Victivallis lenta: one gene and its partner. The protein of the gene in region 1 interacts with the protein of each later gene in a pairwise test. Links are inferred from orthologs where the notes say so. Each region holds a gene or a part of one and is shown on either strand. Other genes may lie near its edges.

Region 1 (5,256 bases):
GGATCAACTCGATCCGGCGCAAGGCGGCGGAGCGCGGCATCGACTTCAACCCGGAGGCGGTCGACTGGAGTTTGCTCGGGCATGCGTCGGAGAAGCTCCTGGCGGTGACCGCGTCGTTTTATCCGGCTGTGCTGCATCTGGCGGCGGAGCGGAAGGACTGTTCCGGCCTGGTGGAGTATCTGCTGAATCTCGGCAAGGCGTTCAACAGCTTTTATCGGGAGTGCCCGGTTCTCGCGGCGGAGACGCCGGAGCTTGCGGCGGCGCGCCTGGCGCTCTCCGGCGCGGTGCGCGAGATCATCGTGGACGGCCTTTCGACTTTGACGATTCAGGTCCCGGAGGCGATGTAGGCTGCCGGATTCACAGAGAGGTGTCGTTATGCGCATGATTTCGGACATTTCGTATTGTTCCGAAGCGGGGGACCGCGGCTGCGGCGACCTTTATCTTCCGGAGCGGGTTTCGACGGATACGCCGGTCGCGCTCACGATTCACGGCGGCGGCTGGGCGTCGATGGACCGCACGAGCTTCGCCGGGGTGGCGGAGTTCCTGTGCGGACTCGGTTTCGCGGCTTTCAACATCAATTACCGCCTGCTCGACCGGGGACCGTGGCCGCTCTGCGGCGACGACTGCCTCCGGGCCGCCGATTTTGTGCTGAACGGAACATTTCCGGGACTGGACGGCTGCGACCGGCGGCGGCTTTTCATCATCGGCGCTTCGGCGGGCGGACACCTTGCGCTGATGACCGGTTTGCGGCTGCCGGAGGAGAAGGTATCCGGCATTGTCTCGCTCTCCGGCGTGGATGACATGGATTTCTATCCGCCGCCCGGCGCGGAGGAGTTCCGGCTGCGCTTCTTCGGCGGGAAGCCGACCGCGGCGCAGGCCGACGCGGCGAACCCGGTCAAACTGGTCCGGGCCTCCCAGCCGCCGGTGCTCTGCACGCACACCGTGTACGATACGGTGGTCTCCTGCGATGCGGCCGAGAGTTTCGTCGCCCGGTGCCGGGAAGCCGGGGCGCGGATCGACTATTTCCGTTACAACCGTTCCGGGGACGGTCACTGCCTCTGGATTCCGGGGAGTTCGCCGCACAGGCTGCTGCCGGAGCTCGAAAATGCGGTGGCCGGATTCGCCGCCGCCTGCGGCCTCGCGGGAGAACGGAAGTGATCATTCTCGGCATAGACCCCGCGATCCGCACGACCGGCTACGGTGTGATCCGGACCGAATCGGTTTCGCGTTTCGAGATTCTCGACTGCGGCATCATCGCGAATTCGGCCCGGCTGCCGCATACGGAGTGTCTGCGCCGTCTTGCCGGCGGCATTCGGGAGCTGGTCGGCGCGTTCATGCCGGACTATGCGTCGATCGAGGACCCGTTCGTCGGCAAGAACGCTTCGACCGCAATCATCCTCGGCATGGCGCGCGGCGCGATCCTGGCCGCGCTCGCCGAGGCGGCGGTGCCGGTTCACGCTTATGCGCCGAGTTCGGCCAAGCGCGCCGCCTTCGGCAGCGGCAAGGCGACGAAGGAGCAGGTCGCCATGATGGTCTCGGCCGAGACCGGCATCGGCATCGAGCGCATTCCGCTTGACTCGACCGATGCGATCGCACTGGCCATCTGCCACGCCCAGCTCGTGCTGCGCCCCGGGCTTGCGGCCAAGCTCGGGAAACCGCTCTGATGGCCTCCGACTTTCACTCCCACCGGCCGAAATCGGCGGCGCGCACGCTGGTTTCCTGCCGGGCGGAGGAGTTGCCGTATTACCCGCTGGCTTCGCTTGAGCTGCATCCGTGGTTTTTGCCGGAGAGATTCGAGCCGTTCTCCGCCGCGTTCCGGGCGGCCGCCCGCACGGCCGCGGCCATCGGCGAGGCCGGTCTCGACCGGCTGCGCGGGCCGTCGTTCGAGGTTCAGGTGCAGTATCTGGACGCATTGCTCGAACTGGCGGCGGCGGAAGCGAAGCCGGTCGTGCTCCACTGCGTCCGGGCCGTGCCGGAGCTTCTGGCGGCGGTGAAGCGGCATCCGGGAACGCCCTGTCTGTTTCACGGCTTTCGCGGAAAGCCGGAACTGCTGGAGGAGCTGCGGAGGCACGGCTTCTACGTTTCGCTCAATCCGGCTGTGCTCGGCAGCATGCCGCTTTTCGAACATCTGAGGCGGACCGGCCTCGACCGGATCGGCTTTGAGACCGACGACACCGCCGAGACGGTCGAAGCCGTTCTGGCCCGCGCCGCCGCGCGGCTTTCCATGCCGCCCGCGGTGCTGGAGGCGGTCACCGATTGCACGTTCGAACATTTTCTCGGCAGGTAGGCTCTCGTCCCGCGGCCGGAAACGTCCGCCGAAGTCGGGAAGCCGGAGCGTGAGTACGCCGCCGGCTTGGTTTTTTCCGGAAAACGCGATGACTGGCGCCCGGGCGAGGGAGACTCGTCCGGCGATGGAATTCAGGATGAAATAGAAAGAGGCGGGATGTTGCAAGCGGCCGCGGTGCTTCGCCGTGGCCGCTTTGCGCGAAAAATATCCCGTCAGGCGATCGGGGCGGTAAATACCGCCGGACGGATGTAGACCAGATCGGCCAGATTGTTGTCGAACGGTTTCCAGGAGGCCAGCGCCAGCGCTTCGGGACGGATCGAAGGGAAGGCCGTGATCCGGGCCGCGACTTCCGGCTCCAGAAGTTTTTCAAGCGCGGGGAGTTCGGATTCGAAGGCGGTCAGGCGCTTTCCCGCATAGTCCGCAAAGAACGCTTTCGCCTGCTCCGCGTTCAGCACCTTTTCGACACCGGTCGGAACCGCTTCGCCGTTCCGGATTTCCAGCTCGAAGAAGATCAGTTCGCGGTTGCGCCCGTCGCAGAGAGCGCCGATGCGTTCGCCTTCGGCCGCATCAAGATTCGCGGCCAGCGCCGCAGCGGTCGGCACGCAGCGGGTTTCCACTGCCTTGCCGTAGGTCCAGCCGTTGACGAGCGCGGCGGCGAGGCGCATGCCGGTGAAGCTGCCGGGACCGGAACCGACCGTCCAGCGCCGGATCGACTCCAGCGCGATTCCGGCCTTCCGGAGCTCTTCTTTCACCCAGGCCGCCAGCTGCGCGGAATCGCGCCCGCGCATCGGACGCACCAGGGAGAGGACCACCTTGCCGCCGTCGAGGACGGCGAAACCGGCCTCCCGCCCCGAAAGGTCGAGCGCCGCCGCATAATTCGTGCTCATAGAAATCTGCCTTCTCCGAGAATCCGGCCGCAAAGCTGCTCGGAGGTCAGCCGTTCGCGGACATAAGTGACCTTTCCGCCGGAGACAACCACTTCGGTCGGCATGGCGCGGAGATTGTAGACTCCGCCCATCGAGTAACAATATGCGCCGGCATTGCCGATCGCGAGGATATCGTATTCACGGATCTCCGGCAGCTCGCGCTGCTCGGCAAAGCGGTCGCCGGTTTCGCAGATATTGCCGCAGACGTCGTAAATCTGCGGCTTCCCGTCCGGATTGCTGAGGTTCCGCACCTGGTGATAGGCGTCGTAGAGCACGGGCCGGATCAGCTGCGGAAAACCGGAGTCGCAGCCGGCGATGACCCGCGTTCGGTTGTGCTTGATCGTGTTGACCTCGGTCAGCAGCACGCCGGCCTCGGCGAAAATATATTTGCCCGGTTCGAACAGCATATTGAGCCGGCGCCCGTAGCGGCGCGTGAACGCTTCGAAGAGACGCGCGATTTCGGCGCCCATCGCAACGTAGTCGATGCGCGCCTCATCCGGCTTGTACGGCACCTTGAAGCCGCCGCCGAAATCGAGAAATTCGAGATCCGGGAAATTCTCCGGCACGGCAATCGCCATCAAATTCTCCATTGACCGGTAGACCGATTCGCACCGCTGCAGGCCGCTGCCGGTGTGCTCATGCAGGCCGACGACCTTCAGGTTCCCCCGGCGCACGATCTGTTTGACCTCTTCGACCGCTTCGAGCAGGATGCCGAATTTGGTCAGGTCGCCGCCGGTCATGGTCTTGACGTTGTCGCCGTCGCAGACATCCGGATTGAAGCGCAGGCAGAGCCGCATGCCGGGATGCTTCTCCGCGATCTTTTCGAGGCGTGACAGGGAACCGATGTTCATCAGGACTCCGGTGGCCAGCACCTCCTCGAACTCCTCATCGGTCATGTTGTTCGCGGTGTAGATGATCCGCTCCTTCGGAAAGCCGAGTGCCAGCGCCATATGGACTTCGCCCGGGCTGACCGTGTCGAGCCCGGCTCCTGCATCCCGCAGCAGGGTCAGGAGCCCGGGGTTGTAGTTGGCCTTCATCGCACAGCAGACCTTGAGCCGGTCGTACGGAATAAAGCGGTACAGATCGCGGTAGCGTTCGACGGCCATGTCGCCGTCATATACATAAAGCGGCGTGTCGTATTCGGCCGCCAGCTTCAGCAGAAAATCGGAATTCAGCACGTTTCCCTCCGAAGGTTGGGTCAGTAGGTCGAGATCACCGCGATGAGCTCGAGCGGCTCGTCGCCGACGCAGCGGATCGCGTGTCCGTCGCCGTTGCCGGTCAGGATCGTGTCGCCGGGGCCGAGCTCGACGATGTCGCCGTTGTCGTCCGCTTCGGCGCGGCCTCTGACCACCACGAAAATCTCGTCTTCGGCATCGTGCGGATGAAAGCCGATCGAGCAGCCCGGATTCAGCGTCAGGCGCGAGAACATGCGGTTTTTCGAGCGCATTTCGGTCTTCGGCGCCCAGAATTCTTCAAGTTTGACGCTGCCTTTGCCGCCGCGCATCTCTTCGCGGAACTCAGTCTTGTATTCTCCATTCCGACGGATCATGATATCCCTCCTTGAAACTCTCTGTGATTTCCGGTGTTCCAGCCGGCTACCGTATACCCGGGAAACCGTTTTTTCAAACGGGCCGGAAGTGAATTTACAGAAAACTCACTTCTGGAGCGCTCCGAAAATATTCCCGTATTTTTGTTCGTTCAGCGCCTCGATGTAGGCGGAAATCTTCGTTTCGGTGCTGCACGGATCGATGGTCGGGTCGACGCAGTCGCCGTCGAGCACGAGCAGCGGAATCGCCGCCTTGTTCAGCTCTTCGCGCAGATGTTTGACGAACGAACTGTCCGCCATCGAACAGCGGCCGAAGCCGTGGTTGTAGAGGATGCAGCCGTTGTAATGCACCTTCGACGCATGATCGACAATGGTTTTGACCCGCAGCGCCGGATCCATGAACCCGACCGTCAGGATCTTCCGCGCCAGCGAACGGTACGGATCGGCCGGGTCGAGCGGCTCCCAGCCGACGAAGTTGACCTCCTCGAAGACGATCG
Region 2 (4,107 bases), on another replicon or contig:
CCTCACGCACGGCACCGGCACCGAAGTCAACCGTTTCGCCGTGCTGTCGATTCCGGAAACCGAGCAGAAGCCGGTCATCGCCTTCGACTGCATCTACCCGACCTGGTCGATCGACGACCCGGCCCTCATGACCGGGCTCTCGAAGGAGCAGACCCGCTTCGTCAGCATCGATGCGGTCAACCATGTCATCGAAGCGGCCACGAGCAAATCGACCAATCCGCTCGCCGTCATGCTCGGCAAGAATACCATCGAGCTGGTCGTACGCTACCTGCCGTTCGCGGAAAAAGATCCGGGCGACCTGAATGCGCGTTATTTCCTGCTCTATGCCTCGATGCTCGGCGGGCTGTCGTTCGACAACGGCCTGCTGCACTACACGCATGCGCTGGAGCATCCGCTCTCGGCGCTGAAACCGGAGCTGTCGCACGGGCTCGGGCTTGCCTGCCTGCTCCCGGCCGTGGTCCAGGCGATCTATCCGCAGGAGTCGTTCATCCTCGCCGACCTGCTCAAGCCGATCGCGCCGGACCTCGAAGGCAAACCCGAAGAGGCCCACGAAGCCGGCAAAGCGGTCCAGGCCTGGCTCAACAAATGCGGCGTGACCCAGAAGCTCTGCGACGTCGGCTTCCGGAGAGAGGATATCGACAAGCTCGTCGACATGACCATCAAGGAACCGTCGCTCGCCGGCCTGCTCGAACAGGCGCCGGGCTACGCGAACGCCACTTCGGTCGCCGCAATCTACATGAATTCGTTCATGCCTCTGGTTTAATTGTCCGGCAAGCCGCGGTCTCCCCGGCGGGGACGCTCCGTCCCCCCTCCGGCTCCCGCGGCATATGGAGCGGACAGGCGGGGGGGGGGACGCGCGCAGCATGCGGCTCCCTTCCGCACGGAGGCCGGGAAACCGGGAAACAGCGGCTCAATGCGGAGAAGTTTTCTCCGCCCTGAGCCGCTCCGCCAGACTGCTCCGGAGCAGTTCGGCCACGAGCTGCGGCGAACGCATATGGACGCCGGAGACGTAAATATGCCGGAAGCTGGCCTCTTCGCCGAGCGAATCGATCAGCCGCCTCGTCATCTCTCCCTCCGGGTCCCGCTCGAAGGTCATGACCAGAAGATTGCTGAGAAACGGGCTGCGGATCGTGTTCGAGAAGTGGCCGTCCGGCGTATGGGCGCCTTCATTCGCGATGCAGAACGGGCAGTAGACGCCGATAAGCGAGGTCACGCATCCCCACAGCAGCAGGAGAACGACCGCCGCCGCTTTCCAGACCGCCTGTTTCCAGCTCAGAATCCAGCGGGAGATCACGAGCCAGAAAACCGGAATCACCGGAACCAGGTAGCGCATGCCGTAGGAGGGGCCGCCGTACTCCCCGGTCAGGCTCAGATAGAAAACGACGACCGCCGCCGCGATGCCGAGCCCGGTCCACTCCGGCACCCGCAGCTTCTTCCGCAGCAGCCAGACCGCCGGAAAGATCAGCAGCAGAAACGGCTGATAGCTGAAAAGCCCCCGGAAGCCGAAGAGACACTCATACCAGTAAACCGGCATCGTCGCCCAGAGCAGCGGCGGCACGTACGACCCCCCGGCAATATAAAGCGGCAGGATCGTTCCGTACGCGATATGATTCAGCAGCACGATTCCGGCGGCAATCCCGCCGCCGACAGCGAAAACCGTCAGCACCGGCCGCAGGCGCTGCCGCGCCGGACTCTCGAGCGCGATTCCCGCCGCCGCGGCGATGCCGCAGAAAAAGCCCAGCGGAATATCCAGCGCCCCGGCAGCACCGGCGGCCGCCGCGGCGCAGGCGGCCGCCCGGAGCGTCGGCCGCCGACGGTACTTCTCCAGCGCGATCACCAGCCCCAGCACGGCCAGCGCGGCCGGCGTGTGGTTGTTGAAAATGACCGAGTAGGTCAGAAGCCAGGTCGACAGGCACATCGCCAGCGCCAGCAGCCACTTCACCTCGATCCGGCCCCGGCAGGTGCGGCGCAGCAGCCGGAACATCCAGAGAAACAGCAGAATATTGCAGCCGCCGGAGAACAGCAGGTTGATGAGATAGATTGCCAGCATCCGGTTTTCCGAAAAATTGATGCCGGTCAGGCGGTGGACGGTTCCGTGGACCACGGCGGCGGCGCTGCTGAGCGGCAGCGGTTTATCCGAATAAACATGGCCGTTCCATTCGACCCGGTCCACCGTCGAGGCGAAATTCGTGCGCTCGATGTGAAACACCCCCTGCTCGCCCAGCGCCTGAATCACGCCGAAGCGCGACGATTCGTTTCCGGCGAGAGTGATCTCCTCTTTGGCGTAGAGGACGGCGAACAGCAGGAGCACGATGACTCCGGCATATTGCAGTCTCCGGGCTTTCCGTTTCATGCTTCCTCCGCCGCCGGTCAGAATTTCAGCCGGATGATCGCCTGCCGAAGCAGGTTTTCGGTACTCTGCTCGGCCGGAGGGAGTTCCGACGCCAGCGCCTTGAGGACCTTGTCGATCGCATCGCGCTTGAAACCGAGCTGCTCGAGCGCCAGCGCGGCATCCCCGACCGCAGTGGCCGGAGCATTTTCGCCGGGAGAGGCGAAAACGCTCGCCGCCCCGGTCGAAGTCACCTTATCCTTGAGCTCGACCACGAGGCGCTCCGCCGTCCGCTTGCCGATGCCGGGAATCCGCGACAGCGATTTGACGTCGCTGGACTGGACGGCCGCGCAGAAATTCTGCACCGGCATGGCCGAAAGCACCGAGAGCGCCAGCTTCCCGCCGATGCCGGAAACGTTCAGCAGCTGCCGGAACAGATTCTTCTCCTCGACGGTCGCAAAGCCGAAAAGCTGAATCGCATCCTCCCGCACCTGCGTATGGATGAAAAGCCGCGCCTCCCCGCCGGGCTGCGGCAGCTTTTCAAAGGTCGAAACCGGAATCGCGACCTCGTAACCGACGCCGTGAACGTCAAGCACGCAGCCGGAAAAACCCGACTCCGCCACGATTCCGGTCAGCCGGGCTATCACTTGTCAGCCTCGATATCGAGCGAAATGTCGGCCGCCTTGACCGAGTGGGTCAGAGCCCCGCTCGAGACATAATCCACCCCGAGTCTGCCGATCCGCGGCAGGCGCTCGAGCGTGATGCCGCCGGAGGCTTCGAGTTTCGAGCGGCCCGCGACGATCCTGACCGCCTCAGCCATCATCTCGTCGGACATATTGTCGAGCATGATGTATTCGGCGCCGGCCTCGACGGCTTCGCGGACCTCGTCGAGACTGTCCGCCTCGACCTCGATTTCGAGCTCGGGATACTTTGCACGGGCGCGCCCGACAGAGCGGGCGATGCCGCCCGCGCCTTCCATCGCGGCAAGCTCGCGGTGATTGTCCTTGATCATGACCCGGTCGTAAAGGCCGATGCGGTGGTTCGTCGCACCGCCGACCGCGACCGCATACTTTTCAAGGTTGCGGTAACCGGGCGTCGTCTTGCGCGTATCGAGGATCTCGGTTCCGGTCCCTTCCAGCGCCGCCGCGTACTTCGAAGCGGTCGTCGCCACGCCGCAGAGCCGCTGCAGAAAATTCAGCGCGGTCCGTTCCGCGACGAGAATGCCGCGCGCCGGACCGGAAACCTCAGCGATGACTTCACCGTATTCGCAGGTGTCCCCGTCGTCCTTCATGGTCCGGAACTGCAGGCGCGGCTCGACCATTTTGAACACACGTTCGGCGATCTGGATTCCGGCCAGCACCATCTTCGGCTCCTTGCAGCGCAGCACGGCGGTGGCGGTCGCCTCTTCCGGAACGACCGAAGCGGTCGTCACGTCTCCGGTCGTATCGAGATCCTCGTTGAGCGCAAGCTCGATCAACAGGTCCGCACGCCCCCAGTCGATTTGCGGAACCGCATCTTCCTGATTCATTTCCATCCTTTCTTCTCTCTCTATCATTCACCGGCCCGGCGGCCGGATTCGTTTTCCCCGGGAAATCAATCTTCCGTGAAAGCCGCGCAGAGCCCGGCCGCGTCGGCGCAGCCGAACACGCGTTCCCGGAAACCGTCCTCTTTCAGAAGGGAACTCAGCCGGGAAAGCACACGCAGGTAAAGTTCATGCTGGTCGGTGCGGGCCACAATCATCACGACCAGGCGGACCGGCACCGCGTCCGGGCTGCCGT

The links. Proteins that work in one complex are often made in the same cells at the same time.
Region 2: the proteins of ruvC (region 1) and ruvA interact in binary tests that used the Escherichia coli proteins (3 or more experiments, as listed by UniProt). The link is inferred for Victivallis lenta from one-to-one orthologs.

Annotation. Positions count from the first base shown.
Region 1 is NZ_VUNS01000016.1:64,219-69,474, forward strand. Bases 1-2,909 are described here. They hold ruvC (crossover junction endodeoxyribonuclease RuvC), read left to right. Parts: upstream 1-1,154; coding sequence 1,155-1,664; downstream 1,665-2,909. Other genes in these bases: argS (arginine--tRNA ligase), read left to right, coding at 1-347; FYJ85_RS14320 (alpha/beta hydrolase), read left to right, coding at 382-1,158; FYJ85_RS14330 (TatD family hydrolase), read left to right, coding at 1,664-2,287; tsaB (tRNA (adenosine(37)-N6)-threonylcarbamoyltransferase complex dimerization subunit type 1 TsaB), read right to left, coding at 2,500-2,909. Outside these bases: more of tsaB, read right to left, coding at 2,910-3,174; lysA (diaminopimelate decarboxylase), read right to left, coding at 3,171-4,391; FYJ85_RS14345 (cupin domain-containing protein), read right to left, coding at 4,412-4,762; FYJ85_RS14350 (2-hydroxyacyl-CoA dehydratase), read right to left, coding at 4,868-5,256.
Region 2 is NZ_VUNS01000001.1:39,726-43,832, forward strand. What follows is about bases 1,174-4,107. They hold ruvA (Holliday junction branch migration protein RuvA), read right to left. Parts: upstream 2,977-4,107; coding sequence 2,371-2,976; downstream 1,174-2,370. Other genes in these bases: FYJ85_RS00190 (hypothetical protein), read right to left, coding at 1,174-2,353; nadC (carboxylating nicotinate-nucleotide diphosphorylase), read right to left, coding at 2,973-3,857; FYJ85_RS00205 (PTS sugar transporter subunit IIA), read right to left, coding at 3,923-4,107. In the rest of the region: FYJ85_RS00185 (iron-containing alcohol dehydrogenase), read left to right, coding at 1-763; more of FYJ85_RS00190, read right to left, coding at 911-1,173. UniProt on the Escherichia coli protein: The RuvA-RuvB-RuvC complex processes Holliday junction (HJ) DNA during genetic recombination and DNA repair.